One region of the Mycolicibacterium tusciae JS617 genome, then DNA from elsewhere that is predicted to be linked to it. Evidence: riboswitches for the same ligand, from Rfam matches in the RefSeq annotation. Region 1 holds a riboswitch; the other holds the start of a gene.
The links. A riboswitch is a leader RNA that binds a small molecule or an ion and turns the genes downstream of it on or off. The one in region 1 is predicted to bind S-adenosylmethionine.
Positions count from the first base shown of each region.

Region 2: it holds a riboswitch for S-adenosylmethionine, as region 1 does, so the genes downstream of both, MYCTUDRAFT_RS37070 (bifunctional o-acetylhomoserine/o-acetylserine sulfhydrylase) here and MYCTUDRAFT_RS0232030 (ADP-ribosylglycohydrolase family protein) in region 1, are expected to answer to the same signal.

Region 1 is NZ_KI912270.1:6,081,368-6,096,186, forward strand. It holds gene MYCTUDRAFT_RS0232015 (hypothetical protein) at 139-369, shown strand; gene MYCTUDRAFT_RS0232025 (DUF2971 domain-containing protein) at 891-1,811, opposite strand; partial or broken gene MYCTUDRAFT_RS0232030 (ADP-ribosylglycohydrolase family protein) at 2,058-3,050, opposite strand; SAM riboswitch class IV at 3,084-3,193, opposite strand; gene MYCTUDRAFT_RS0232035 (trypsin-like peptidase domain-containing protein) at 3,333-4,295, opposite strand; gene MYCTUDRAFT_RS0232040 (hypothetical protein) at 4,426-5,430, opposite strand; gene MYCTUDRAFT_RS38615 (hypothetical protein) at 5,764-6,948, shown strand; gene MYCTUDRAFT_RS0232055 (hypothetical protein) at 7,421-8,047, shown strand; gene MYCTUDRAFT_RS0232060 (hypothetical protein) at 8,106-8,741, shown strand; gene MYCTUDRAFT_RS0232065 (hypothetical protein) at 8,850-9,233, opposite strand; gene MYCTUDRAFT_RS0232075 (hypothetical protein) at 9,610-9,810, shown strand; gene MYCTUDRAFT_RS0232080 (hypothetical protein) at 9,887-10,558, opposite strand; gene MYCTUDRAFT_RS0232085 (hypothetical protein) at 10,654-11,058, opposite strand; gene MYCTUDRAFT_RS0232090 (IS1380 family transposase) at 11,203-12,609, shown strand; gene istB (IS21-like element helper ATPase IstB) at 12,909-13,706, opposite strand; partial or broken gene istA (IS21 family transposase) at 13,708-14,819, opposite strand, start outside.
Region 2 is NZ_KI912270.1:2,743,164-2,757,982, reverse strand. It holds gene MYCTUDRAFT_RS0215520 (GNAT family N-acetyltransferase) at 1-764, opposite strand, end outside; gene MYCTUDRAFT_RS0215515 (FHA domain-containing protein) at 770-3,436, opposite strand; gene MYCTUDRAFT_RS0215510 (hypothetical protein) at 3,456-4,019, shown strand; gene MYCTUDRAFT_RS0215505 (NADH:flavin oxidoreductase) at 4,016-5,245, opposite strand; gene MYCTUDRAFT_RS0215500 (bifunctional methylenetetrahydrofolate dehydrogenase/methenyltetrahydrofolate cyclohydrolase) at 5,303-6,175, shown strand; gene MYCTUDRAFT_RS0215495 (DUF3017 domain-containing protein) at 6,189-6,482, shown strand; gene MYCTUDRAFT_RS0215490 (class I SAM-dependent methyltransferase) at 6,495-7,223, opposite strand; gene metX (homoserine O-acetyltransferase MetX) at 7,220-8,359, opposite strand; gene MYCTUDRAFT_RS37070 (bifunctional o-acetylhomoserine/o-acetylserine sulfhydrylase) at 8,359-9,705, opposite strand; SAM riboswitch class IV at 9,745-9,867, opposite strand; gene MYCTUDRAFT_RS0215475 (NADP-dependent isocitrate dehydrogenase) at 10,071-12,320, shown strand; gene ephH (epoxide hydrolase EphH) at 12,341-13,216, opposite strand; gene MYCTUDRAFT_RS0215465 (exodeoxyribonuclease III) at 13,286-14,086, shown strand; gene MYCTUDRAFT_RS0215460 (NAD(P)/FAD-dependent oxidoreductase) at 14,096-14,819, shown strand, end outside.

The sequences.
Region 1 (14,819 bases):
ACACGCTTGCTAGCTCGATTGGAATGGGCGACGGGCCCTGATGGCGGGACCGAACCCACTCCGTGCACTACCGTCGGTGACTTGGACGGGGTCCTAACTTGCAGTGATTCGCCTCCCCGTTCTTGGGAGGCGGACCTGATGCAGGCCGCCTACCTCCTCGAACTGCTTTGCCGCTACCGGCTCGAAGCCGAGATGGCACGCGCCAAGCTCTACGTGACGATCCACAAGCACATCGCCGCCGGGGACAGGGCTCGGGCCGACGATCTGCGTCGATTCATTCCCGCGACAGAAGGCACAGTGGCCACCCTCGACCGCCTCGGCGAAGCGCTTCGGGAACGGATCACCGCCCTGCGCTCGGAGTTCTCCTGAGCAGTCAGGCGCGAGCAACCGTTACCCGTTCGAGCTGTCAGTACCCGCCGACGAGGTAAAAGGGCTACCGTGAGCTGACGCGGGGCGGGATAAGGCGGCGGCGATGTTCGCGAAGTTGCGCGAAACGCTCAGCACCTCAGGTGACGAGACCTCAAGTGACGAGCCCGACGACGGCATAAAGGTCGAGTCCTACGACAGCACGAGCTACTTTGTGTTTCTCACGATGAAGGGCAAGTCAAGCGCCCTACCGCCCTTCGCGGCATGCAATCTCGCTGGAAGCCTGTTGGCTGCGGCCGACGACGCAGACTCTCGGATGACCGATGAAGCCCGCACCGAACTTTGCATCGTGGGAAACCGACAAGTCTCCTGTCGGTGCTCACTACATTGCCCCGCATGAGCAACCGAGTCAGTTGGGCACGTACCGCGAGGAAGTTTCGTGAAGTCGCAAGGACCACTGATAACCCGACGACCAAGCTGCTCGCCGAAGGGCTGACGTTGAGTCCTCGGGGTGGCGCGCAGATCTACCAAGATCTATACGGCGCTTGCGCCTGTCCAGGATGGATGTCGATTCCGTTCTGTATGGCCAGGACCTTCGCGGCCTGCTGGGCAAGGTCGATGTTGGGACCAGGGCCAGTGACCATTTCGGGTACAAGTTCTGAGTCAAGTCTCCCAAGGTCGAATTTCACATAGGGCACAAGGAAACTCGCACCCTCCCGAAATTCGAACTTGGTCGTTTCGTAGTCGAAAAGTGGGCTGATCAACCGCCACTCATTCTCTCCGTGGAACGCCCAATCCTTTACGAGCGGCGCGAACTCCTGGATTTGCAGGCGCGCTGTATCGACCGCTTCCTTAGCCCGCTCTTCAGTGTCCGGCCCGTTCTCTGCGTAGTTCGTGAATAGCTCCTGCAACAACGGAATTAAGCGGAACTCCGGAGTAGCGATACCGTCCTCGCCGTACTCGACCTTCTCTAGTCGGTAGCCTGCGTCAGTCGCTCGCGCTTTGAGGCGTTCTAAATCGAAGCCAACGGCATAACCGTCACCCGGCTTGGTGTAGCCACGCCACTGGCTCAAGTCGTCCCGTTCCTCTGAAAAGCACGTAACGAAAATGCATGGGAGTCGGCCACGTTCGAAGGGATGCAAACCCTCGACTGCCTTTTGCAGGTGCGGAACCTTTGGAAGCAGCTCCCGAATGACGGTTCGTCGGGGCAGCAAGCCTTTGATGACGTTGAAGGTGCCGACGTACTCGCTGTGGTCGTTGAGGAAGTAAATATGGGTTGCCCACAACTCGCGGTTCTCAACGATGCCCTTCAGCCCTCTGCCGCTGGTGTAGTGATAGAGGCGGGGGCGCTGCGGCTCGCGTGTCATCCTGATGGTTAATGATGAGGAAGTACGCGCGACGATTTCAGGGCGCACGTCGCGTGGCCATCGGACTGGTTCGGTCATTCGACGAGGCTATTGGCTTCAAAGGGGCATTGGAGCGCATTACTTCCGGGATGTCGCTGCACTCGCGTTCAAACGGCGTACCGATCAGTGATGCGCAGTTGCCGATGCGACGGATTGCCCCAGCGGAGAACGTCTCCGAGATGCAACAGACGGCTTCCTTGCCGATAACGCCACTTATTGTGCTCCCGCTCAACGGCGTTCATGTCACCCGCGCCTGGGTGGTGGCTTCGGTCTGGCTATCTCACTGTTGTCGATGATCTCTTCGGCGAGCTGGACCAGGCCGTCGGTGTTCAGTCCCGGCCAGCCCTTGAGTGCTAGCCGCCAGTGCGACGAGATCGCCGATGCACCATAGGCAGCGCCAAGCAGCCCACCGGCGATCGCTGCCACCGTGTCGGTGTCCCCACCACCGCGTACCGCTGCCACCAGCGCCAACCTCAGATGATCGACACGGAACACCTCGCTGGCGGGGTCGTCTACTGGCACGGGAGTGGCGGCGATGGCGGACCAGGCAGCTTGCAGTGCCACGACCACACAGCCGTTGTCGTCCGAGAATGCTGAAGGCCGCGATGCCTCAGCCTCCGCCAGACGGGCAATCCACAGTCGTCGACGGTCAATGTCGATGTGCCCCAGACCGACTCGCACATCGAGCTGCCCGATCAGCACCGCGTGGCGGATCGCAAGGCACCACAACACGCAGGCATCCCCGGCCTCCGGATCGAAATGAGTCAACTCGCTGACCGCGCGAGCCGCCTCCACCAGCGCTATCTCATCGCCGAGATAAGCCAGCGCTACTGGGACCGTGCGCATAAGCGAACCGTTGCCGGTGCGGTACCCATTCTGGGCATAAAAGGCCGCCGATTCTTCGTACGCGGACCGTGCCGAGATGCCTCGCTGTCCAGCCGCGGACAGCACCGTGGACGTTTGAACGCCAATGTCTTTCGCGGTGAGAGACCACAAGTGCCACCGTTCGACGATGGAGTCGAGCGACTCTTCGTGCCGTAGGTCCGCTCCGGTTGCCGCGACCTCAGCGATCGCGATGGCCATCGAAGTGTCGTCGGTCCACTCGCCGGGCTCGAACGGCCCCAGCCCACCGCCGATCATCGCTACCGGATAGTCAGCCGCCATCGGCTCGTCGAACTCGTACCCGGCTCCAAGTGCATCACCGGCTGCCGTGCCCACCAGCACACCGACCGCCCGATCACACTGAGTATTATTGAGTTTCACGCCGGATGTGGTCATACGTACTCCCGGAGAGTCCGGGCCCCATAGATAGGGGCGCTCTTGCCGACACCGGTTAGTGCCAGCCGCTTCGTCATCCGAGCCACCCACGAGCGTGGGGTTGGCGTGCCGCAAGTCGGAGCTTGACGCGGCAACTCGTGAAGCAATCGCCATTCTAAGCGGGCGGGCCTGCTTGAGCGAACAGAGGCAAACGGCGATGAGTTGAAGCTCGGCCAACGGCCCGGTCCTCCGCGTTGTCGATCCGCCGCGAACAGCTGGAAATGTCCCGTTCGGGGAACCCCGCTATCGCTGCGGCGCGGCGTCCGGATTCTGCGGATGTCCGTCGCCGTGCCAGATCTTCAAGTGGGGGGTGCCGTCGTTGTCGAGGGTGTAGTGCTCACGACCGTCGATGCGAATGAAGGGGATGTGCACAATCGAAAGGTCGGGTGGGTACGCCCCTGGGGGCCACGATGCCGTCACGGTCCAGCGGAATAGGTCGACACACCACGCCGCGAAGGTCGGCCCCTGATGATCGTCGGCTTCGAAACCGCGACTAATGACGCCGACGACTGCGCCATCTTGGCCGAAGACTGAGCCACCGCTCATGCCACCCAGCGAGCCACACTGAATCTCGATGACGGGGAATGGGGCCAGAAGCGGATGTCGAGGCCAATGCACCGCAGTCACGACGCCAACGGCGGTGTACAAGTTGCCGGTGAGCGGGAAGGTGTCGGGTTCAGTTCGCGCTTCGGCCTCTTCGAAGCGAAAGCCGACAATCGTAAGCTGTTCTCCCGCATACGGTGTCCTTGTCGTCAAAGGAAGGCATGTAAAGCGATTGTCGTCCGGTAAATTAGTAACCAACTGAAGGGACAGGATCGCTAGGTCGCCGTCGTCGTTGGAGCATCCGTAGTGCTGAAGCCGCCATACCTCCAGACGACCACCCGGCCGCAAACCGACGCAGTACACCTCCTTTTCACCCCGCAATGCCTCCTCCAAGTGGTCGTCAAGGACGTGCTTGGCTGTGACTGCCAGGCCGGGTCCAATCATGAACGCAGTGCCCCACACTTTGACCGTGCGCTCGTCCTTGACCGCTACAGCGAGCAAAGACCCGTCGAAGAAGTCCGAATTCGTCACCCAGGAGGGCACCGTTCCGGCCGGGGACGGCGGGATTCGGAGGCACTCGCTGCTGATCCGGCTCCCGGCCTCTGCGACTTCCAATGGGTCGTTGCCGACAACACCCATGTACTGCCACTCTGGCTTGTTCACGCGCCTCCTCGGGCTTTGCCAGCGTGATACCGGATGGCCGCTGCGGCGGCTCAGCGGGACCTACTAGATGATCGTGCCTTTCACCTCACGGTCGCCCGCCCCGACCGACTGAGCGGCGGTCATTCAGGGCCTAGTTGGCGAAGGCGGCCACCCACCCTGGGATTGCCTCGTCTCCCAAGCCCGCATATGTATCTACCAAGCGATCGTCGTCAACATCATCGAACCCGAACACGTCCACCACCCGTTGAACCACAGCCCTGCCGAAGTCGACGGGAACGATGGTCGCGGCCTGTGGGAGGTTGGTCGTCAGCATCGACGCCACCAGAAGGTCGGTCACAGGGAGGCTGAAACCCATCAAGACTAATTCCTCGGCGGCCCTGAGGGCGTCCGCCGCTTGCACCCACAGCGACCGCAACGTTCGGTTGTTGTAGTAAGAACTCTTGACGGCTGTGGGAGGAACGATCATCGGGTCGCGATCTGACGAAAGCAAATCGGCGTTGTCGTACCGAGACGAGATCCCCTCGACTGTCCATCCTTCCCGGCCGTTGATCCCCATGTCATAAATGACGTCTCCCGGCGGGCTACCGGGACCGGAGTAGCGCCAATTCAGCGACCCGTGAAGCTTCAGCAGACGCAAGCCCGAGGTCGACTCTGAACCACCCAACACAGTCCCCATTCGAGACGCGATATACGTCAGAGGGACGGGATATATCCGTGTCATGTCGATCGAGCGGTTTTGCACCTCGATGTACCAAGCCAATTCGACAAGCAAGTCGTAGTTGAAAGTAATCACTGTCGCCGCTGTCGCCTGCCAGTACAGCACAAGTTTCTTGAGCCATTCAGGACAGGGGCCATGTGTAACGGCCGCTGTCTGTCGTTCATCCAAAGCAGTATGGACAGCTTGAGCCACATCATTGAATGCTGCTTGATTACGCAGCTGGTCCCCCTGTGACAACCAAGGCGGCCCGTCGATCAGGTAACTCAGCCATTGCTCGAAATTATTCGCCAAAGGTGTTGATGCACCTGGAAGGTCTGGAACGCTTGCCTGCACGGCGGTCGAGAGTTCATTCATCATCGGCATCTCGGCGCTGATTGCGCGGCTGAAGCCAGCACCAAGTAGGAACACCCTGTTCATCACTAACCCCGGATTCGATATTGCTTCAGAAGCTCTGGACGCAACATATCCGGCAAGTCCTCTCAGCGATCGCGATCTGGAGTTCGCGTTGATCGCTGCAGCTGAGAGGGTCCACCACGTGGGCGCTGGTGCCTGGTGCTGACGCAAGTTTCATGCCTGACGACGAGTCGCGCTTCCCGGGGCATGACAGATACTGACCCGGTGCCGGTCGGTGAATATGCAGGCGTTCCACTCCAGGATTCGCACGACACGTGGCGCAACGGCGCGGTTTTCCTCTTGCGGAAGCGCGCACGCGCGTCGGCCACGGTGTCGCTAGACGGCTGGGTCACGTCCGTGACGGGTGGTCAGAAGGCCGTCGTGACTTGTGGGCCATCATCGGCGACAGACTTCGATATAACCTTCACCGAGGCGCTCAACGCCGCCAACCGGGGTTTGGACTACCTTTCCGTGACCGGACAGGCAGACTGCGTGATCCACGATGCATCTGACGATTCCCTGGTTTGGTGGCCGGATCCCGCAGCGCGTGGCGTGGTTATGCGGTGCCAAGTCGTGCAGTCGTTCGGGATAGAGATCAATGCGACCGGTGTGGTGAAAGACGCGAGCGGGAACATCATGCCCTCACCACCACCGCCAACGCCCCTAGCCGACGACGCTTTCAGATTCGTCCGAATGGCCAGAACCTCCGACGACCTATTTGATGCATACCGCAATCTGTTTCTGGCCTTCGAATCGCTGCTGAGCGATATTCGGCCCCGACGACGTGTGCCTGCGACGCAACCCCGACTCCGGAGATGGTGGCCCCGGCCCAAGGAGGCGCACAACTCCGTCACCACAAAGTGGGAAACCGAACACGACTGGTTCATGGATGCGCTCGACTGCGCGGATCAGCTCGTGCCCCTCGCCACGCTCACGCCGCCGGAAGTGTCGAACCATAGAAAATGGATCAACCGGTGGATGTATGGGGCTGAGCGATCGGCACTCATGCACGCGAAACGCGGGCAGAACTACCTGCTCCCGCACGACGCGACAGACAGGGCAGAGCTCGTGGAGTCTCTGGGCCGCCTATGGCACTACACCAAGAACCTAATCGAAAAGCACCTCCAAGTGCGGGGCCGGTCAAGCTCTTTATCGGCCTACGCCGTCGAAAAGATGGCAGGGGCGATACTGCCGCAGTTCCCACTGGTCGTCTCTGACGATGATGGGCCAGTCAACCCGGAAGGCGAGAATCCGATCGACCCCAATGCGAATGTAGTGCAGCTGCATTCGTCAACTCCACGAGTCGATCCGACTGACCCACATCTTTGGCGTCTGCTGGCACATTGCGACGCTGGCGACCTCACCGGGCTCTTCGCGATTCGGCGATTCGGCTGCATGCGGTCTGACGGCAGTGGCGCGTGCGAAGTCCTTTCCGAACTACTTGGTCCACTTATATTGGGCGGCACGGTTGTACGACTTGAAATGGACCGTGGATTACGTCACGTCAGCCCTACAGGGCCACCGCGGCAGTTCTCATCCTGATGCAAACTCGAAGATCAATAGGACTAACTCCTTCTCCTGGTCGCCACGACTGAGCTCCTTCAGGTGATGGTGGATGCCATCCTTATGGCGGAGGCCGAACGGCGAGGGCCTCATACCCCGTGATGTCGAGAAGGGACACCGCGTGGTTCGAGCGATCCGGTTGACTGCGGCAGGACTTGCGGCCTTAGAATCCGCACAAGTGTCGGTTCGAGTCCGACAGGGGGCACGATGTCTACTCTGGTAGAGGCATTGCCACCCGCCCTGGCCCATAGGCTCGACTGCATGCGCCCGGCCGCACCGTTGACACCGCTGACGCCGAGCTTCGGCTGATTGCCGCCATGTGCCAGGTCGCCGCAGAGCACGTTGGCGTGCCGTGTACCGCCCTGCTGGACGAGCGTGGAGCATTGAGCGCCGACACGCACACAGACGCTTAAGGGTGGGAATTGTCGGGGGTCGCTGGGACGATGGCGGCATGGCACCGAGGGACAACGTGTGGGTTGACGGCAGTGAGCGTGGCCTCGCTTACGCATTCGCGGGTGTCGAGAGCTACCTACGCGAAAACGGCGAAAGCTGGGGCAAACGCGCGCTGCTGTTGCCCCACATGTCGGCGCGAAACGAGAGCTACCACGCGAACTACAGCGCCAACAAGAACGTCGGCAGCGCTCGCGGTAAGCACGCCGAGCGGGGCGGACCCGTCTTGGCCGTGGACCCGCCGCTGAAGCTGCTGGAACTCGGCTTGCGGCTGGCTGAGGGGCAACTGTTCGGCGTGGCGACGGTTCACCCGCACGAAGTGGCCGGGTGGGCAGCGGCGACGAAAGCATTTGACCTCGCGACCGGCGAACGCCACCCCGGCGTGCCGCCCGAGATCGGAGAGGCGCTGCAAGCCCTCCACGACGCCGGTTACAACGGCTATGCGCGACAACGCGAAAGATTTTTCGCCGCCAAGTACTTCCCGCCTATCGACATACTAATGAACGCCGGGTATGACGTAGATTTCGTCAAGAGTTACCTTGTCGTGCTTGGAAAATCGGCGGACAGCGTGGAGGGAATCGACAAGCTGTACGTACCGTCATCCCAGCGACCCCGCGTCACCCGGTGACTCAAACTTCAACGCGGAGTTAGACACTGTGATATTCAACTTCGGAACCCAAGCGTCGATGCTGTCGATGTTGGCAGGTCCACTGCTTGCCTTCGGCGGCTCCGCGCTGCTTTTCGCTGGTTCGTTGATCGTGCTGTGGCGCACTAACAAAGCCGCGCTCAACCGGCAGACCAGGGAACTCGAAGCCAAGAAGGACGAAGCAACTGGCGACCGAGCCGCCGCACGCGCCGACCAACTTCGCGTGGAAGTCGCGGCGATCCTTGCGGAGCGGCCTACGACGCTGGACTCCCAACGCAAGCTGTTCGATGCGACGTTCCAGCACCGCATCGATTCGGAATCAAACAGTGTCTCTCCAGCCGTCCGGACGGCCAAAGTCCTTGATGTGCGGCAACTGCATATCGAGCACTCGGACAAATTAGAGCAATTGGTTATCCGCGCGCTGTTGCTGACGACTGACACCGCGATTGAAGCAGCATTAACGAAAGTCCGTGAGATTGCGCATAATTGGAATGAGCCGATGACCGCTGCCGGGGCGAACGACGACGTTGAACAATTCGAAAAGCTTGGGAAGCGACTCACAACGGCCCTAGACGAACTTGAGGCGGCAACCCGCAAGCTGACGGCCATTGAATCCGACCCAGTCAAGCAACCAGCATTCGAGCCGACCCAGAAATCTAGGCGCGGCAAGAAGTAACGGCGCTGGCGGCCCGGGTAACCGTGCGTCACTGACTGAGCGCATCCGGTTGAACGGGTGACGGCGGCTATTGGCCGTGCCGGAACAAGACCGCACCGCCGCCACCGGCTATGGCTGCTGCTGGTCAGGGGGCGACGGTTCTGAGTCCGACTGAGCGTCAATCTGTTTAGGTGGCTCGGATTTCGAAAACCATTGCTTCACGCCGCCAATCAAATCGCCGACGGTGTACTGAGCCCCTTTTGCCATCAGCCAGCCAACGGCGATCGGTCCGCCGACGTACCACAGAACCGCAGTCGCAAACGGCAAGTACGGCCCTTGCAATGTGTGTACCCAAAGGATGCCATCAGAGTGCCGTTCGAACGAGTAGCTGCCGCCGACGAACTGCGCGGAGGTGACGATAGTCAGGCCGACCCCAACCGCCGATTGCCCCGTTAACCCACCGGCGACGGGTATCAGATGGAAGCACGCCGAGGTCTTCAACGCGGCTCTCACACCCCTACCATCACGTCACGAGGTAAGGGGACTCGATCGCGCCGAAATAGCACGGGGGCGAATAGTCCAACACTCCGCTCGCATGAGACGCATGGGGAGGATCCGTGTACTGGGGACCGTTCTGCTGACGTTTACTGCTTGTTCGCCGATTCAGCCGTCAGCCCCCACCACGACGAACAGCAGCGAATCGTCGACCGTTGTGGCGGAGACAACGCCAGCTCCATCAGCGAGCGCAATGCCCGCCCCAACTATGAGTGCGAGTCCCGCGACAACCACGCCACCTGGCGGGCGTATGAATGCGCTCTTTTGCCAGTTCACGGCTTATAACGGCGGACCCTATTACGTCCAGGTCTTCAATCCGAAGCGGCCACCGGGCATGTGTACAGCTGCGGAGCGCGACTTCTCTCAGGAAGAGTTCCAGGCCGTTCCGGGCCTTCAGCGACGGTGCATCCTCGACCGAGACGAGCAGATCGCTCAGAAGAACGCGATTGTGTCCTTCTACAGCGACGAGACGCCCGAGAGCATCGAGGCCACCCGTATCATGTGCGGCAACACCGGCAACGACTTCATCGAGTAACCCACCGGCACTGACACCTATAACTCTTTGGGCATCAGCCCACCGATTCGCGCGACCTTCCGGAATCGCCCTGTGGCTACTTGGTCGGCGTCACGCGGGTGACACCGATTGTGTCCGTGGTCGGTTTGCGACCGAGCATCGGGGCTAGGGCGTCCAGCGCTTCACGACTCCAGTTATTTAGTTCGTCGGCAATCGAGCTGCGGCGCATCTCGATCTGCTCTTCGACCCATGCCCGCGCCATATCGACGACCCATCGGAGCACCGCCGCATTCTTCGTATCGGCATCTGTGAACTCCATTACCGAACAGAGGACGTCGAATATTTTGGGCTCGGCTCCCGCCTGATTCAGAACGGCCAAAACATGCGCCTGCGCTAGGTCATTCTCGTCGTGGACGACGTTCTTTCTCCGCAGATCCCAGTAGTAGTCGACGGTCTGGCGCTTCTCACCGAAGATGTCGACCACCTTGAGACGCTCTCGCGCACGGTTGTCGCCGAAGCACTTGTATGTCGCCACGAGGGCGGCGTTCCACAACGCCTGCTGCACAATATCGGGCCCTTCGTCGGTCGAGGTGGCACGTGCTGTCAGGGCGTCGAGGCATTCGGTCGCGAATTGCAGATCAGAGTTGTGCAGGCCGAGGTGCGCCAACGTTTTGCCTAACTCTGCCGGAACCTCGACCAGCTCCGTACCGTCCGGCAAGCCGTAGATCTCGATGTTGCCCTCTTGCGCGCCAATGCTTAGACCATCCACGCCACCCAGTATCTCAGCGCAGTCCCTCTGTTTTCAGCGTTGGCCTTTCCGGTCGACCGCCAAGGGGCGGCGGCGACTGCGTACGCCAGCGTGGCCTACAGATTCTTCTCGGCGCGGCGGCGCATCTCTTCAGCTCGCGCTCTCGCGGCTTTAGCACGTTGTTGGGCTGCCTCGGCTTCTGCTTCAGCTTCAGCCAGCGGATCAGATTTGGCCACTGCCTTTTTCGGTTTCGATGACGCTGGCACGTTCGCAGTAGGGGGCGGTGTCTGTAGCAGCCTGCCCATGCCGCCGCGTGGTGCGATCAAGGCGAAGCCGACGCCGAGCGGACCAAGGAACAGGAACGTGGCGAAGAACCATCCTACGAAACTGCGGTTGCGATCGCCAGCAATCGCACCCGCGACGACCGCGCTGAGAAACCAGTAAACAACCACGGCCCACATGCTCGCTTGAACGAGGTCTCCTATGGCCTTGCCGAGTTCGTCGCCGGTGTTTCCATCCATATTCGCAGCCCCATCCCGATCTTAGCCTCGATCCACCGACTGACCTGGTGTTTTCTGGGTGTCGGAATGAGGAAAGTGCCCTCTGAACTGGGATGATTGTAGTTCTCACACAAACAATCGGGTCAGTTCGGAAAGGCACTTCCAGTGCAAGTTTCGCACAGCTTCGCTTCGCAGTCAGCGGTGTTCGATGACGATCATCTCGTGTCGTGCGCCGGGCTGGTACCGGTGATGACGTTGGCCCAGCAGACCGGGCTGACTCGGCTTCTCTCGGAGAAGGTCCAGATCGTCGCGCCGCGGATCAAGTCCGGGGCGGCCAACCCGTCTCCGAAACTGGCCACGCTGATCGCGGGCATGTGCGCGGGCGCGGACTGCATCGACGACATCGACCTGGTCCGCAGCGGCGGCATGACGACGCTCTTCGACGGCGTGTACGCACCGTCGACGGTCGGAACGTTGTTGCGAGAGTTCACCTTCGGTCACGCCCGCCAACTCGAATCGGTACTACGTGACCATCTGGTGGCGCTGTGTGGGAGGGTCGACCTGCTCCCTGATGCCGCCAAGGGGTCGGTGTTCATCGACATCGACTCGCTGCTACGTCCGGTCTACGGGCGCGCCAAACAGGGCGCCTCCTACGGACACACCAAGATCGCCGGCAAGCAGATCCTGCGCAAGGGACTCTCACCGCTGGCCACCACCATCAGCACCGCGGGGTCGGCACCGGTGATCGCCGGGATGCGGCTACGCGCGGGCAAGACCGCCTCGGCCAAGGGTGCCGGGCGCATGGTCGCCCAAGCCATCAGAACCGCCCGCGCCGCCGGAGCCAGCGGGCAGATCCTGGTGCGCGGCGACTCGGCCTACGGCAACCGGGCGGTGGTGCGGAGCTGCCTGCGCGCGGGCGCCCGGTTCTCGCTGGTGATGATCCGAAACCCCGCCGTGGAACGCGCGCTGGCCGCCATCGACGAGAGCGCCTGGACCCCGGTGTCTTATCCCGGCGCAGTCCAAGATCCCGATACCGGGGCCTGGATCTCTGATGCCGAAGTCGCCGAAATCCCCTACACCGCTTTTGCATCCACCCCCGATCGAATCACCGCGCGCCTCATCGTGCGTCGAGTCAAAGACGCCCGGTTTCCCGACGCACTGTTTCCGGTCTGGCGATATCACCCGTTCTTCACCAACACCGACCTGCCCGCCGATCAGGCCGACATCACCCACCGCCAACACGCGATCATCGAGACCGTGTTCGCCGACCTGATCGACGGACCGCTAGCACACATCCCGTCGGGCCGCTTCGGGGCGAACTCCGCCTGGATCCTGTGCGCGGCCATCGCCCACAACCTGCTGCGCGCCGCCGGGGTGCTGGCAGGTGAGAACCACGGCCGGGCGCGGGGATCCACACTGCGCCGCAAGATCGTCAACATTCCCGCGCGACTCGCCCGTCCGCAACGCCGGCCCATCCTGCACCTACCCACCCACTGGCCCTGGTCTCGGGCCTGGCTCATGCTGTGGCACAACATCATCGGCCCTAGCCCGCCCAATGCCGCTACTGTCTGACCACCTGGCCGAAAGCCCCCGAACGGAGCGCAGAGGAAAAGCTGGGCAAACCAGCAGCTACCTCATGCGCACAACCCGACGACCAACGACAGCCCGACCTCACAGCCACACACCAGGTCAGTCGGTGGATCGAGGCTTAGGTGCAGACGCATCGCCCCACGGCAGCCGACACACGAAAGCCTATGCGTCCAGCGCGAAGGGTATGGGTGTTCCCGATCCCCCAGCGCCGACCAGGAACTGTCGCTTGCCAGGGTGATGGGACCACCTGATTGCCAGGGGGATGGGACCACCGTGGCGCGTTATTGAGGATGCTCGTCGGGGTGGTCTGGGTCAAGCTGGCCGGGTCGGGTGCGTTGCCGGTAGGACGGTCCTTCGATGACGAGGGTGTGGGCGGTGGCGGTGAGTCTGTCGATGGCTGGTTGTGCGAGCAGGGTGTCGGCGGTCATGGTCAGCCATTCGGCGGGTTCTCGGTTGGAGGTCACGATGGTCGTTTTGGCGCGGTGTCGTTCGACGATGATTTCGTAGAAGTCGCTGGTTTCGGTGGCGCCGAGGGGCCTGAGTGCGAAGTCGTCGATGATGAGGACGTCGATGGCGGTTAGTCGACGGATCTCGGCGTCGACGGTGTTGTCGAGGCGGGCGGCGCGCAGTCGGGTGAACAGTTTGTCGGATCGGGCGAACTGTACGGTGTAGCGTCGTCGAATTGCCATGTGTCCCAGTGCGGTTGCTAGATGTGTCTTGCCTACGCCGACGGGTCCGAGGATGATCGCGGACTGTCCGGCGTCGAGGAATCGTAGCGAGGTCAGGTCGCCGAGCAGGGTGCGGTCGTAGCGCAGGTCGTCTTGTGCGGTCCAGGTGTCGAAGCGCATCGTCGGATCGAGTCCGGCTTTGGTCGCCCGTAGGGCAGCTGAACGGGATTCGCGTCGGGATACCTCGTCGGCGAGAAGTGTTTCGAGGAAACCGATGTGGCTGAGTTTGTGCTGGCGGGCCAGGGCGGCCCGTTCGGGCAGGGTGTCGGCCAGAGCACCGAGTTTGAGGGCTTTGAGCAGTCGGGTCAGGTCAGCGCCGACTGGGTCGGCGGGTGCGCGGTGAGTCGTCATGTCAGCGGATCTCCTGCGGTGTGGTTTCGTCGGTGACGATGGTCAATGATGTTGTTGGAGTATTGAATTCCGAGGGGCATCGGGTGAAACGGGTAGTTGCCTGTCCGACTGCTCGTGGCAGTTGCGGGGCGGCGCTCTCGGTGCCGCGCTCCAGCATGGAGGCGATCTTGTTGACCGAGACGACATCGAGGTCCAGCGACAGTGAGCACGCCCGTTCGACGCGATCGGCGCCGTAGCGGCGGACCAGGCCTTGGAGCCGGTAAACGGTGCGCATCCGGGTCCAGGGCAGCGGGTCATCCAGGATGCGTTCGGCGTAGATCCCGATGTTGGGGCCGTGTGCGGCGCACGTAGCGATCAACGCCGCCAGGTCCCGCATCGCGTAGACGGCTTTGTGTTCGGGTAAGTCGGCACGGTCGGTGCTGCGGCCACCCGGAGGCTGGCGGGGATGGACTTTCACCAGCACACCGCGGTGATAGAACTTCACCAGCTCACTGTCGGCACGGACGTCGAGGGTGTGCCCGATCCAGTGCTCGGGCAGCGAGTACAGCGCCTTGGCCGCCTCGGCGTGGAAATCGCGGTGCACCTTCACCGCTTTGAACACCGGCACGTCGTAGACACCCGGCGCCGGCAGCAGCAGGGCCTGCTCGGCGGTGGTGAACACCTCCAGCGGGCGTGCACAGGTGCTGCCGTGGATGCGGGTGCCGGCAGTACGCACACACCACGCCGTCGCAGCCTGCTGCGCCTCCTCGAGGCTAGTGAATGTTTCACCGTCCCAGAAGTTTCCGCGCACGTACTGCACCGCCCGTTCCACCCGCGGCTTGTCCTTCGGAGAGCGCACGCGGGCCGGGTCGGTGAGGAATCCGACATGGCTGGCGTAGTCGAGCCACCCCTGGGTGAATCGCGGGTTGACCGCATCAGCAGCGGCGATCACCGGCTTCAAGTTGTCCGGGATCAGCACCGCGAACACGCCGCCGAAGAAATCCCACGCCGCCTCAGAGCCGGCGATCACCGCCGCCAGGGTTTGGGAGTAGGACAGCCACACGAACATGTGCCGGGAGTAGACGGCGGTGAAGATCAACGCGTGCACCTTGCGGCGCCGCCCATCATCGGCAT
Region 2 (14,819 bases), 3.3 Mb from region 1:
ACGTTCTCCTGGGATTTCGAACCGGGCGCCGTCGTGACGACGGCGATGTCGCAACCCGCCGCTGCGGCGTCGACGAGGCGGGCCGCGAGAAGTGCCGTTTGTACCCCGCGCCGTCGGTGTGCAGGGGCGGTCGCCGCACCGGTGAGCTGGGCGATGCCGTCGGCCAATCGAATGCTGGCCGCGCCGGCGACGACTCCGTCGTGCAGCGCGACGTACCGAGTCGCGCCCGCGGTGACCATATCGAGGGTGGCGTCCGCAAGAACGTCGCGTGGGAAGTCCTCATGCGAGGGCACCCCCTGCGTGTCCGGGTTGGCGAAGCCCTCGACGATTGTGTCGAGCCACGGCCCGAATTCGTCGTCACCACTGATTCGGATCTCGACACCGGGGGGTGTGATCCGTTCCAGCGATTCGGTCAGCGGACGGCCGAGCACGTTCTCGAAGGAAACCAGCTGATATCCGCGACCCGTCAGCGCCGCGGCGATCTGAGGGTCCGTCAGGTGTGCCAGCCCGACCTGGGTCGCGCAGCCGCGCTCGGCGAAAGCCGTTTCGATCTCGTCCAATTCGGCATCATCGGGCATGCCGCCGAACCCGAGCCCGACGACCTTGTTGAACGGTGAATTCTGCCCGGCAAAGCAGGCCGCGCCGCCCGCGATCGGCAGGACGAAGCCTTCGTTGTAGCGGCCCTTTGCCGACTCGGTGCCCGCCGCGATGAGGTCTGCCTCCGCACGCTCGATGCGCTGGGCCACGGCCGTGCTGCAGAACATCGGAATCAGTTGGCGGCGGCGAGCCGGATCTTCCACCGCACCAGGCTCAGGTAGCCGACGCAGATCAGCCCTTGCATGGCCATGTTGAACCACCAAGCGCCCGCGGTGTGCTTCCAATGCGAGTCTTGCGGTGTCAGTGGGCCCGGTACGAGCCTGAGCAAATCGATCGTCGATGCCGTCGAGGCGAATCCCCAGCGGGCGGGAGTCACCCACGCCATCTGGTCGAGCACGATGCGACCGGTCACCGGGATCATGCCCCCCTGGAACACCAGCTGCGACATGATCGCGATCACCAGCAGCGGCATGATCTGCTCGTTGGACTTGGCTATCGCCGAAAGGGCCAAGCCGACCATTGCCGCCCCGATACAGCACGCCGCCACGTCGACGTACAACTCCAGGGACCGGTTGGGTATCACCGCGCCGCTCTCGACGGCTCCGGGGCCCCAACCCTTCCCCCAGATGTTGATGGCGACGACGATTCCCGACTGCATCAACGCAAAGCCGGAGAAGACGAAGACCTTCGCGAGCATGTATGCGGTCGTGGACAATCCGACCGCCTGTTCGCGCAGGAAGATCGCCCGCTCGCTGATCAGCGCCCGGATCGTCAATGCGGTGCCCATGAAGATGGCGCCAACATTGAGGAGCACCAGAATCTGTCCCGGCTCGTTCGGCGCTTCGCCGCCCTCTAGCGCGGTCTTGGGAACGCCGAAGCCGACATCTCCGGGCACCGACAGCGACAACGCGCCCATGATGAACGGCAGAAACGCCAGGAACAGGAAGTAGCCGCGGTCCGAGACGATCAGTCGCATCTGGCGGCGGGAGATCGTGGAGAACTGCTTGCGCAGGCTCGTCTTGGTCGGCTCGCCGAGGTCGGAGGGTTTCTCTACCGCCGGCGGCGGGGGCGGCGGCCCGTGTTGGGCAAGGTAGCGCGCCTTGGCCGCGTCCGGGTCGCCGGCGACCGAGCTGAAGATGTCGGCCCAGTTGGTGGTGCCCATCGAGGTGCCGATCTCACTGGGCGGCCCGCAAAACGCGGTCTTTCCGCCGGGTGCCAGCAGCAGCACCTGGTCGCAGACATCGAGATAGGTCAGCGAGTGGGTCACCACCAGCACAACGCGGCCTGCGTCGGCGAGCTGGCGCAGCATCGTCATGACCTGGCGGTCCAGCGCCGGATCCAGACCCGAGGTGGGCTCGTCGAGAATCAGCAGCGACGGTCCGGTCAACAGCTCGAGGGCGACCGAGGCGCGCTTGCGCTGACCGCCGGAGAGCTTGTCGACGCGGGTTTCGAGGTGCTTGGTCATCTCGAGTTCCTCGAGGACCTGCATGACGACCTGCTCGCGGCCGGCCTTCGTGGTGTCCGGCGGCAACCGCAGCTCGGCGGCGTACATCAGCGCCTGCCGGACGGTCAGCTGACCATGCACCACGTCGTCCTGCGGGACCATGCCGATGCGGGAGCGCAGTGAGGCGTACTCGGCGTGGATGTTGTGGCCTTCGAAGGACACGGTGCCGGTCGTCGGATGGGTGTAGCCGGCCACCAACTTCGCAAAGGTGGACTTGCCTGCGCCCGACGGACCGATCACGGCGGTCAAGGTGCCGGGGCGCGCGGCGATCGAGATGTTGTCCAGAAGCGTCTTGTTGCCCTCGATCGTCCACGTGATCGAATGCACCTCCAGGCCACCGGTTTGGGTGGCGGCGGCGGTCTCGGTGCGGCGGGCCAGCGTGCCGCCGGTGAACACCAGGTCGATGTTGCCGATCGTGACGGTGTCACCCTCGCGCAGCACCGCCGAGTCGACGCGCGCGCCGTTGACGAACGTGCCGTTGATGCTGCGGTTGTCGCGAATCTCGGTTCCACCCGGGGTGGGCACGAGCGTCGCGTGATGACGTCCGGCGAGCACGTCGGGCACGACGATGTCGTTGTCGGTGGCGCGCCCGATCTTGATGGCGCCCGGGGTCCCCGCCGCGGGGGCGGGCCTGCCCGGTCGCAGGATCTTCAGCATGCTCGTCGCGAGATTGCCTTCGCCCGCGCGCGGGGCGGCCGTCGGCCCCATCGCCGTGACCGACTCGAGCGCCGGTTGCGACATCGGCTGCGACATCGGAGGTTGCCGCGTCGGCGCCGCGGGGCTGGACGGATACGCCGGGCCACCGCTGTAGGCGGCCGGCTTCTGCGGCGCCGAGGGGTAGCGCGGTTGTGGTCCCAGCGGAGCGGCCGATGGACGCGCACCGCTCGGCGGCGGCAGCGGCCGTGAAGGCATCGGTCCGGAGGCCGGGGGATGCGGCGGTCCCTGAGTGGGCCACGAGGTATCGGGAGCTGGGCGCGCCGCGCCGATGGGCACCGATTGGGTCGGCGTCCGACCGACGGCGCCCTGGTGCCGCCCGACCTCGAAACTCAGCTGCGGCCCATCGGGGTTGCCGATGTTCAGGTGCTGGCCGTCCTGCAGGTCGACGGTGGGGACGCGCCGGTTGTTGACGTACATCCCGTTGAGGCTGCCGTTGTCGATCGCGACCCATCGGCCCTGATCGAAGCGCAGCACAAGGTGCGCGCGGGAGATCAACGGATGTGCGATACGGATGTCGGCGCGAAGATCGCGGCCGACGACTACGTCGTTGCCCGGCGCGAAGGTTCGGGTCGACCCGTCGTATCGAACGGTCAGCGCGGGCGGGGCTGGTCGGCTCATCGCGACCAACTCTATCGGTATGAACCCGATTGCGGCGCGGGTCTGGATGCTCGTCATGCGTGCCTGGCCGACTGATCATCAAATATTTGCCCGTTCGCCCGGCGAGTCGTCAGGCGCCGTGGGCGGGTTCGTGGTGTCGTTGATCATGGTGTCCAAGGCGCCTGCAGTCCTGGTGGTGAGCGCCGCGGTGACAGTGGGTCTGGCGGCGGCAATCCCGTTGCCCGCCGCCGGTGCGCAGCCGTCGTATCCCACCGACGACCGGGGCTTCATCAACTCCCAGATTCGCTGCGATGCTCCGCAGTCGGCGGTCACGTTCAGCCGCACCGACCAGTCGATCGTGGCCATATGCGTGGACCAGGCCGGTCACTACCAGTATCGCGGCGCGCGACTGGCCGACGCGGATGCGGTGCTCACCGTCGTCGCCGAGCCCACCGTGCCTGGCGAATTCTTTGCGCAGAAGGACGGCGTCACCTACACCGTCACCGCGAAGGAACTGGTCATAAGGACCGACGAGTGGACGCGCACCGAGCCGGTACTGCAGTTCGGGGCGCAGCCGATGCTGGCGGTGGAGACGCCTCGCTAACCGGGCGAGCCTGTCACCACGCAGTGCGTGTGGCTGTAGATGGTGGCCATGCACTTGTTGCAGTGGGTGCACAGCGACCGGATCGAGTGTGCGTCGCCGTCTTCCTGGATGCGGTTGATCAGGTCGGGTTCGGCCAGCAGTGCCCGTCCCATCGCGACGAAATCGAAACCCTCGGCCATCGCCAGGTCCATCGTTTCGCGATTTGTGATGCCGCCCAACAGGATCAACGGCATCTTGAGCTCGGCGCGGAACAGTTTGGCGTCCCGCAGCAGAAACGCTTCGCGGTAGGGATACGCGCGCAAGAACTTCTTGCCCGTCATCCGGATACCCCACCGCAACGGTGGCTTGAACGCGGCCGCGAACTCCTTGATCGGCGCGTCGCCGCGGAACAGATACATGGGATTGACCAGTGAGCTGCCCGCGGTGAGCTCGATGGCGTCGAGTCCGCCGTCTTCCTCCAGCCACTTCGCGGTCTGCAGCGACTCCTCGAGGGAGATGCCGCCCCGCACACCATCGGCCATGGTCAGCTTGGCGGTGACGGCGATCGGGTTGCCTTCGGACTCGACCGCACGCCGGACCGCCATCACCATGCCGCGCGCCACCTTGGCGCGGTTCTCGAGCGATCCGCCGAACTCGTCGGTACGCCGGTTGATCAGGGGACTGAGGAACGAACTCGCGAAATAGTTGTGCCCCAAGTGGATTTCGACCGCGTCGAACCCGGCCTCGATCGCAAGGCGGGCGGCGTTGGCGTGCGCTTCGGTGATGTCGTTGATGTCGTCGCGGGTGGCCTTCTTCGCGAAGCGCATCGACAGCGGATTGAAGAATCGCACCGGCGCGTACGCCGTCGCCTTCGTCGAGCGGGCGTTGGCGACCGGGCCGGCATGCCCGATCTGCGCGCTGATCGCCGCACCTTCGGCGTGGATGGTCTCGGTGAGCTTCTTCAGACCGGGTATGGCCTCCGGACGCCACCAGATCACATTGCCCTCGGTGCGCCCGCCTTTGGACACCGCCAGATAGGCGACCGTGGTCATGCCGACACCGCCCGCGGCGGGCAGGCGGTGGTAGGTGATCAAGTCGTCCGTGACGAGCGCGTTCGGCGAAGAAGCCTCGAACGTCGCCGCCTTGATGACTCGGTTGCGCAGCGTCACCGGGCCGAGTTTGGCCGGGGTGAACACATTGGGCTGAGCTGTCTGTTCTTCGCCCAAGTGGCTCATCACCGTGTCCATGGAACCGAGCATGCCAGACTGGCTTCGCAGGCGAGCGAAGCGACGGGAGAATGGTGCGTGGGTGCGATCACATTGGACGGTAAAGCCACACGCGACGAGATCTTCGTCGACCTGAAGGAGCGCGTTGCGCGCTTATCCGAGGCGGGCCACACTCCCGGATTGGGAACGGTGCTCGTCGGGGACGACCCCGGCTCACATGCGTACGTCCGCGGCAAGCACGCCGATTGCGCCAAGGTGGGCATCAACTCGATTCGCCGCGATCTGCCCGCCGACACCAGCCAGGCCACGCTCGACGAGACCATCGACGAGCTGAACGCCAACCCCGAATGCACCGGCTACATCGTGCAGCTGCCTCTGCCCAAGCATCTCAACGAGAACGCCGCGCTGGAGCGGGTGGACCCCGGCAAGGATGCCGACGGGCTGCACCCGACGAACCTGGGGCGGTTGGTCCTCAACGAGCCGGCTCCGCTGCCCTGCACCCCGCGCGGCATCGTGCACCTCCTGCGTCGCTACGAGGTCGAGATCGCCGGCGCCGAGGTCGTGGTCATCGGTCGCGGAGTGACGGTCGGCCGGCCGCTGGGTCTGCTGCTGACCCGTCGCTCCGAGAACGCGACGGTCACGTTGTGCCACACCGCGACTCGGCACCTGCCGCAGCACACCCTCGATGCCGACATCATCATCGCCGCCGCCGGTGTCCCGCACATGGTCACCGCCGAGATGGTCCGTCAAGGCGCCGCCGTGGTCGACGTCGGGGTGAGCCGTGACGATGCGGGCAAGCTGGTCGGCGACGTGCACCCGGACGTATGGGAGGTAGCGGGTCACGTGTCGCCCAACCCCGGGGGAGTCGGCCCGCTCACCCGCGCGTTTCTGCTGACCAATGTGGTCGAGCGAGCCGAGGTAGCGATGAGCGCTCGCGCGAAGAGCCGATAGCACTGGCGGCCCTGTGACGCTGCGGGAGTTCGCGCGCAATGTGTTCGGCCGGCAGTGGCCGATTCTGCTGCCCGGCGTGATCCTGATCGTGGCGTTCGGACTTGTGGTCGCCGGCTATTGGCGCCGCGGCGCATTGGTACTGGCGATCGGCGTGGCTGTCGCCGCGGTGCTGAGGCTCACCCTGTCCGAGGACCGGGCGGGCTTGCTTGCGGTGCGCAGTCGCGGCATCGACGTCGCCACGACCGCCAGCGTCAGCGCGACGATCTTGTACATCGCCTGGACGATCGATCCGCTGGGCACCAGTTAACGGTCAAGCCGCCTAGGACAATGTCGCGCGGATGCCAACCGTGACGTAGGGCAGCGCCAGACCGTTGGAACTGGCGAGCGCTGGATGGGTGGTGAGCAGCTCGCGGACCCGGTCGAGGGTATGGGTTCGCACCTTCTCCGGCGAGGTGATGCAGTAGCTGCGAGATGCGACCAGATCGATGAGCGCCTGCGGCGTCAGGTAACTCGTCCAGTCGACACGGTGACGTTCGACATCGGTGAATACATCCGGGAACGTGGTCTTTTCGTTGAACTGGGCATCCTCATGGCCGATAATTCCACCCAGATCCTTCACCCAGCCCATCCGCTCGTCGCGGGCGTTCCACACCAGGCCGAGCCGGCCGCCCGGCCGCAGCACGCGCGCCACCTCTTTGACGGCGCGTTCCGTGTCGAACCAATGCCAGGCCTGCGCCACGAGCACGGCGTCGACACTGTCGTCGGGTAGCGGAATTTCTTCCGCCGTGCCCAAAAGTGCAGGCGTGTCAGGCAGCGAATTGCTGAGCAGCTCGAGCATTTCCGGAATCGGGTCGACGGCCACCACGTCCAGTCCGCGTTCGACCAGCCGCGTCGTCAACTTGCCTGTCCCCGCACCGAGATCGAGGACATCGCGGGCACCGGCCGGGAGCAACCAATCGATCGTTTCCGGCGGATACGACGGTCTGCCGCGCTCGTAGGCCGCGGCTTCTGCACCGAACGACAGAGAGCGCTGCTGGCTACGTGTCATGAGCCTGACGCCAACTCCAACGTCTTGCGGATCAACACGCCCACCGCCTCCGTCTCGACCAGGAATCCGTCGTGGCCGAAGATCGAGTCGACCACGTTCAATGCGGTACAACCCGGCAACAGTGCCGCCAATTCCTCCTGCAGCCGCAGGGGATACAGCCGGTCTGACGTGATACCGCCGACCACCACGGGTACCGGGCAGCTTCGCAGCGCCGCCTCGATGCCACCGCGGCCGCGCCCCACGTCGTGGCTGGACAGCGATTCGGTGAGGGCCACATAGGTGCCCGCGTCGAACCGCGCCGACAGCTTGCGCCCCTGGTATTCGAGGTAGCTCTGGATCGCGTAGCGTCCGCCCCGCGCCGGGTCTTCGTCACCCTGCGGGTCGTTGCCGAAGCGGTCATCCAGTTCGGTCTCGCCGCGATAGGTCAGATGCGCGAACCTGCGGGCGATCTGCATCCCGATATCCGGCGCGAGGCCGGTGCCGTAGTAGTCGCCGTTGCACCAGTTCGGATCGGACTTGATCGCCGCGACCTGGGTGCTCTGGGTGCCGATCTGATCGGCGGTTGCGCGGGCCCCGACGGCCAGCACCAGGGCGGCGCGCACCTTGTCGGGATGCCCGACTATCCACTCCAGTGCCCGGGCACCGCCCATCGAGCCGCCGACCACCGCGGCGACTTCGGTGATGCCGAGCGCCTCGAGTGCGACGATGTCGGCTTCTACTTGGTCACGCACCGAGACGAGCGGGAACCGCGAGCCCCACGCCTTCCCGTCCGGGTGCAGCGAGCTCGGACCGGTCGATCCACGGAAGCCGCCGAGCACATTGGTGGCGACCGCACACCAGCGGTTCGTGTCGATCGGCGCGCCGGGTCCGGCGACGCCCTCCCACCAACCTTCAGTCTCGTCGCCCGGACCGTTCGGGCCCGTCACGTGTGAGTCGCCGGTCAGTGCGTGCAACACGACGACCACGTTGTCGCGGTTGGGCGAAAGCTCACCCCACCGCTGCACGGCGATCGTGACATCGTTGATGACTGCGCCGTTCTCCAGTGTCAGTGAGCCGATGTCGATATAGCCGACTTCGCCTTCGGCAGGCAAGGTTTGAGGGTTATTCACGTCGATGTCCCCCTCGAGCACCGTCATCAGAACGCCGCCGCGGCTTTGGGATCCGTCGACCCTGCCGATTTGAACTGCTTGGCCGCGGCGAAGCCCTGCTCGAGGTCCGCCAGGATGTCGTCGATGCCTTCGATGCCGACCGCGAGGCGCACCAGTCCCGGCGTGACACCGGTGGCCAGCTGCTCCTCCGGCGACAACTGCGCATGCGTCGTCGATGCCGGGTGGATGACCAGCGAGCGCACATCACCGATGTTGGCGACATGGCTGTGCAGCGAGAGCGCGTTGACAAACGCCTTACCCGCCTCGATCCCACCGGCCAGCTCGAACGCCAGCACGGCACCGGTTCCCTTGGGGGCCAGCTTCTTTCCGAGCTCGTACCACGGTGAGCTGGGCAGCCCCGCATAGTTCACGGAGGTGACGTCGTCGTGCGCGGCCAGGTACTCGGCGACGCGCTGCGCGTTCTCCACATGCCGCTCGATGCGCAGGCTCAGCGTCTCCAACCCCTGGGCGACGAGGAATGCGTTGAACGGCGACGCCGCCGAGCCCAGGTCGCGTAGCAGTTGCACGCGAGCCTTCAATGCGTATGCGGGAGGCCCGAGTTCGGCGAAAACCACGCCGTGGTAGCTCGGGTCGGGTGTCGTGAAACCGGGGAACTTGCCGTTGGTCCAGTCGAAGGTGCCACCGTCGACGATCACGCCGGCGATTGCCGAGCCGTGTCCGCCCAGGTACTTGGTCGCCGAGTGCACGACGATGTCCGCGCCGTGGGCCAGAGGCTGGATCAGATACGGCGTCGCGATCGTGTTGTCGACGATCAACGGCACCCCGGCTTCGTGGGCGACGCCGGAAACGCCGGGAATGTCGAGGATGTCGATTTGGGGATTGGAGATCGTCTCGGCGAAGAAAGCCTTGCTGTTGGGGCGCACAGCCGCCCGCCAAGAGTCCAGATCGTCGGAGTCCTCCACGAAGCTGACCTCGATGCCGATCTTGGGCAGCGTGTAGTGGAACAGGTTGTAGGTGCCGCCGTAGAGCCGCGCGCTGGAGACGATGTGATCGCCCGCGTTGGCCAGATTGAGGATCGCGAAGTGCTCGGCGGCCTGGCCCGATGCCAGGAACAGGGCCGCGACGCCTCCTTCGAGCGCGGCGATGCGCTGCTCGACGACGTCCTGCGTCGGGTTCATGATCCGGGTGTAGATGTTGCCCGGTTCGGCGAGGCCGAACAGCGCAGCGGCGTGCTCGGTGCTGTTGAACACGTACGACGTGGTCTGGTAGATCGGCAGGGCACGTGCGTTGGTCGCGATGTCCGGGGTCTGCCCCGCGTGCACCTGCTTGGTCTCGAATGCCCACTTCTGGGTGGGGTCTTCTGGCGCGCTCATGGGACGGCCCTCCATTTGTGTCAGGGGGCCCGTCAAACGGACCCGCGCTTGCCGGCACCCGCTCGCTAGCGGCTGCTCAACCTGGTCTTCACCCGGAGCACCCCACCGCGGTTGGAGGGTTGCCGGCCAGCAAGCCGGGGCTTGATGCTGGCGCTCATGACCGAGGACAGACTATCTCATGGGGCTGACTGCCTGCCAGTAGCCTGTTTTCCGTTGAGCCGAAAGCTACCCGCCAGTAGGTGAAGTGCCCGCTCAAGAGCGCCAGATGGCCCACGCGTAGCGTCGTGTTCGACGCAATACTGGTAGCCACCGCACACAACGCGGAGCTTCGTCGAACTGACCATGAAGACGCCGGGAGACATCACATGAGCGAAGAGCAGCCGACCATCATCTACACCCTGACCGACGAGGCGCCGCTGCTTGCGACCTATGGGTTTCTGCCGATCATTCGTACCTTCGCCGACCCTGCGGGGATCAACATCGAAACCAGCGACATCTCGGTCGCGGCTCGCATCCTGGCCGAGTTTGGCGATCACCTGTCCGAAGACCAGCGGGTGGGCGACAACCTGGGCGAGCTGGGCAAGCTGACGCAGTCGCCCGACACCAACATCATCAAGCTGCCCAACATCAGCGCGTCCGTGCCGCAGCTCTACGCCGCGATCAAAGAGCTGCAGGAGAAGGGGTATGCGGTTCCCGACTATCCTGCGCAGCCGAAGAACGACGAGGAGAAGGCGCTCAACGAGCGCTACGGCAAGATCCTTGGCAGCGCCGTGAACCCCGTTCTGCGCGAAGGAAATTCGGACCGTCGCGCCCCCAACGCCGTCAAGGAGTACGCCCGCAAACATCCGCACAGCATGGGCGAGTGGTCGATGGCGTCGCGCACGCACGTCGCGACCATGAAGACTGGGGACTTCTACCACGGGGAGAAGTCGATGACCCTGGATCGCGACCGCAAGGTGCGGATGGAGCTGAAGACCAAGAACGGCGGTAAGGACGGCAAAGTAATCGTGCTCAAGCCCGAGACGAAGCTGGAAGACGGCGACGTCATCGAATCCATGTACATGAGCAAAAAGGCGCTCGTCGAATTCTACGAACAGCAGATCGAGGACGCGTACAACACCGGCGTGATGTTCTCACTGCACGTCAAGGCGACGATGATGAAGGTCAGCCACCCCATCGTCTTCGGTCACTGCGTGAAGGTCTTCTACAAGGAGGCATTCGCCAAGCATCAAGACGTGCTCGACGAACTCGGTGTGAACGTCAACAACGGAATGGTCGACCTCTACAACAAGATCGAGAAGCTGCCGTCGTTCCAACGTGAGCAGATCATCCAGGACATCCATGACGTCCACGAGCACCGTCCCGAGTTGGCGATGGTGGATTCGGCCAAGGGAATCACCAACTTCCATTCGCCCAGCGACGTGATCGTGGACGCCTCGATGCCTGCGATGATCCGCCTCGGCGGCAAGATGTACGGCGCCGACGGTCGGACCAAGGACACCAAGGCCGTCAACCCCGAGTCGACGTTCTCGCGGATCTACCAGGAGATGATCAACTGGTGTAAGACCAACGGCCAGTTCGATCCGACGACGATGGGCACGGTGCCGAATGTCGGCCTGATGGCGCAGAAGGCCGAGGAGTACGGCTCACACGACAAGACCTTCGAGATCCCCGAGGACGGCGTCGCCGACATCGTCGACGTCGACAGCGGCGAGGTGCTGCTCAGCTGGGACGTCGAAGAGGGCGACATCTGGCGCATGCCCGTCACCAAGGACGCCGCGATCCGGGACTGGGTCAAGCTTGCCGTCTCCCGGGCCCGGGCGTCAGGCATGACGGCGGTGTTCTGGCTGGACACCGAACGTCCGCACGAGGCGGAGCTGAGGAAGAAGGTCAAGGCTTACCTCGCCGATCACGACACCGAGGGCCTGCACATCCAGATCATGCCGCAGGTATGGGCTATGCGGTACACGCTGGAGCGGGTCACCCGCGGGCAGGACACCATCGCCGTTACCGGAAACATCCTGCGCGACTACCTGACCGACCTGTTCCCGATCCTCGAGCTCGGCACCAGCGCGAAGATGCTGTCGATCGTGCCGCTGATGGCAGGCGGCGGGATGTATGAGACGGGCGCGGGCGGGTCGGCGCCGAAGCATGTGCATCAGCTGGTCGAGGAGAACCACCTGCGGTGGGATTCGCTCGGCGAGTACCTGGCGCTCGGCGCCTGCTTCGAGGAACTTGGTGACAAGACCAGCAATAAGCGCGCCACGTTGCTAGGCAAGACGCTGGACGCCGCGATCGGCAAGCTGCTCGAGAACGACAAGGGCCCGTCACGCAAAACCGGTGAGCTCGACAACCGCGGCAGTCAGTTCTACCTCGCGATGTACTGGGCGGCCGAGCTCGGCGAGCAGAGCGAGGACAAGGAGCTGGCCGACCATTTCGCCGGCCTGGCCAAGACTTTGGCGGAAAACGAGGACGCCATCGTGTCGGAACTTGCCGCGGTGCAAGGGGACTCGGTGGATATCGGCGGTTATTACTGGCCTGATCCGGAAAAGACGACTGCGGTGATGCGGCCGAGCAAGACGCTCAATTCGGTGCTGGAGTCCGCGAGGAGCTAGCCGATTGCTTACCCGATTGCTTACCCGATGGCTTCGTGCGGCTTGTCGTCTCGGGCTGGCTGCGCGTAGCGGTCGACGAAGCTGACAATCAGGTCGGCGACCTGCTGCGGCGCCTCGAACATCGGGATGTGTCCGACGCCTTCGAGATGCGTGACGTGCGTCGACTTCGGCAGATGCTTGGTGAAGTGCCTGGTGAATCGCGGATGCGGCAGCACCCGGTCCTTCTCGCAGATGACCAGATGCGTGGGCGTCTCGGCCTCGGCCAGTTCCATCAGGCCGGGCATCAGCAGGGACTTGACCAGCAGTTGGTAGTAGGCCGGGCAGTGGGTGACGTCATCGATGATGTCGAGCCACTGCTCGTCGGTGAGGCGGTCCGCGGTCGCGCTGATCGGCACGAAGCCGAGCTGCCGGACGTAGGGCAGTTTCAGCGCACGCGGGCCCAGCACCTTGGCGCCCAGGTAAACGGGCAGTCCGGCGACGAACTTGAAAACGATCTCGAACTTGGCGGGCGTGTAGCGGGTCCAGCCGCCTGCCGGGGCGATGCCGGTCAGCGTGCGGGCCCGGCCGCGGCGCGCCAGCTCGAAGGCCACCCAGCCGCCCAGCGAGTTGCCGACGATGTGCGCGGTGTCCCAGCCCAGCGCGTCCATCCGGCGTTCCATATCGTCGGCCAGCTCGGCGGTGTCCAGGAAGAACCGGCCCTTGATGCCGCCGTTGTGGCCGGGCATGGTCGGTGCGAGGACCTCGTAGCGACCGGTGGCCGGAGCCGCGGAGTCGGCGACATCAACTCCAGCAATCAGTGGTGCGACGCCTTTCCACACGTTCTGCGACATCATGAACGGATGTAGCAAAAGCATCGGCTCGCCGGAGCCCAGATGTATGGGTGCGCGCTCGCTCATCTGCCCGACACTAAAGGTGGTACCGCCGGTACCGCAAGCGGGTCGATAGGGTCTGCTGCTGTGTCATCGCTGATCGTCTCGACCATCAACGTCAACGGCATCCGCGCAGCGATCAAAGAAAGGTCGGCGGACAACCTCGGGCTGCTGCCATGGTTGGCGGCCACCACCGCTGACGTCGTGTGCCTGCAGGAGACGCGTGCCGACGACGACCAACTCGCAACGGCCTTGGCCCCGGTCCTGTCCGCCGGTTGGCACCTGGCATCGGCGGAACCACATATCAAGGGGCGCAGCGGTGTTGCGATTCTCTCGCGGCATCCGATCGAGGCGGCGCGGTTGATGGACTCCGACGAGTTCGGCACCCACGGCCGGTATCTGGAAGCCGACACGGCGGGTCTGACCGTCGCCAGCCTGTACATCCAGACCGGCGAAGCGGGCACGCCTCGGCAGCTGGAGAAGGAACGGTTCATGGCGACCCTCGCGGCGCGGATGGCCGTCCTGGCCGCGTCGGCGCGCGACGCCGTCGTGTGCGGTGACTGGAACATCGCCCACACCGAGAACGACATCAAGAACTGGAAGGGCAACGTCAAGAAGTCGGGGTTCCTGCCCAGCGAGCGGGCCTGGCTCACCGATCTGCTCGACTCGGGATGGGTCGACGTGGTTCGGGTGCTGCATCCCGACGTGCCTGGACCGTACGCGTGGTGGTCCTGGCGGGGCCGCGCGTTCGACAACGACGCGGGCTGGCGCATCGATTATCAGCTGGCCACGGCCGGGCTGGCGGCGCGTGCCGTATCCGCGCGGGTTGAGAGGGCCGAGGCGTATGCGCTGCGCTGGTCTGACCACGCACCGGTCACCGTCGAGTTTTCGGGTTAGGGTCAGCCAATGACGGTGGACAACATCGCCCCGCGGCGTCATCGCGTCGTCATCATCGGGTCCGGCTTCGGCGGCTTGTTCGCGGCCAAAGGACTCAAGCGCGCCGACGTCGACGTCACGCTCATCGCGAAGACGACGCACCATCTGTTCCAGCCGCTGCTCTACCAGGTGGCCACGGGCATCCTGTCGGTCGGCGAGATCGCGCCTGCAACGCGAATCATCCTGCGTAAGCAGCGCAATGCCGAGGTGTTGCTCGGCGATGTGGTGGGGATCGACCTGAAGAACAAGACGGTCACCTCCAGGCTGCTCGACTGGGAGCGGGTCACGCCGTTCGACAGTTTGATCGTGGCGGCGGGCGCGCAGCAGTCGTATTTCGGCAACGACCACTTCGAGGCCTTCGCGCCCGGCATGAAGACCGTCGACGATGCGCTGGAGTTGCGCGGCCGAATCCTGGGCGCGTTCGAGGCGGCCGAGGTGACGACGTCAGATGCGGAACGCGCGCGCCGGCTGACGTTCGTCGTCGTGGGCGCCGGTCCGACCGGCGTCGAAGTCGTCGGCCAGATCGCCGAGCTCGCCGACCGCACCCTCAAGGGGGCGTTCCGGACCATCGATCCGACCGACGCGCGAGTAATTCTCGTGGAGGCAGCACCGGCGGTGCTGCCGCCGATGGGGCCCAAGCTCGGGCTCAAGGCGCAGCGCCGGCTGGAGAAAATGGGCGTCGAGGTCAAGCTCA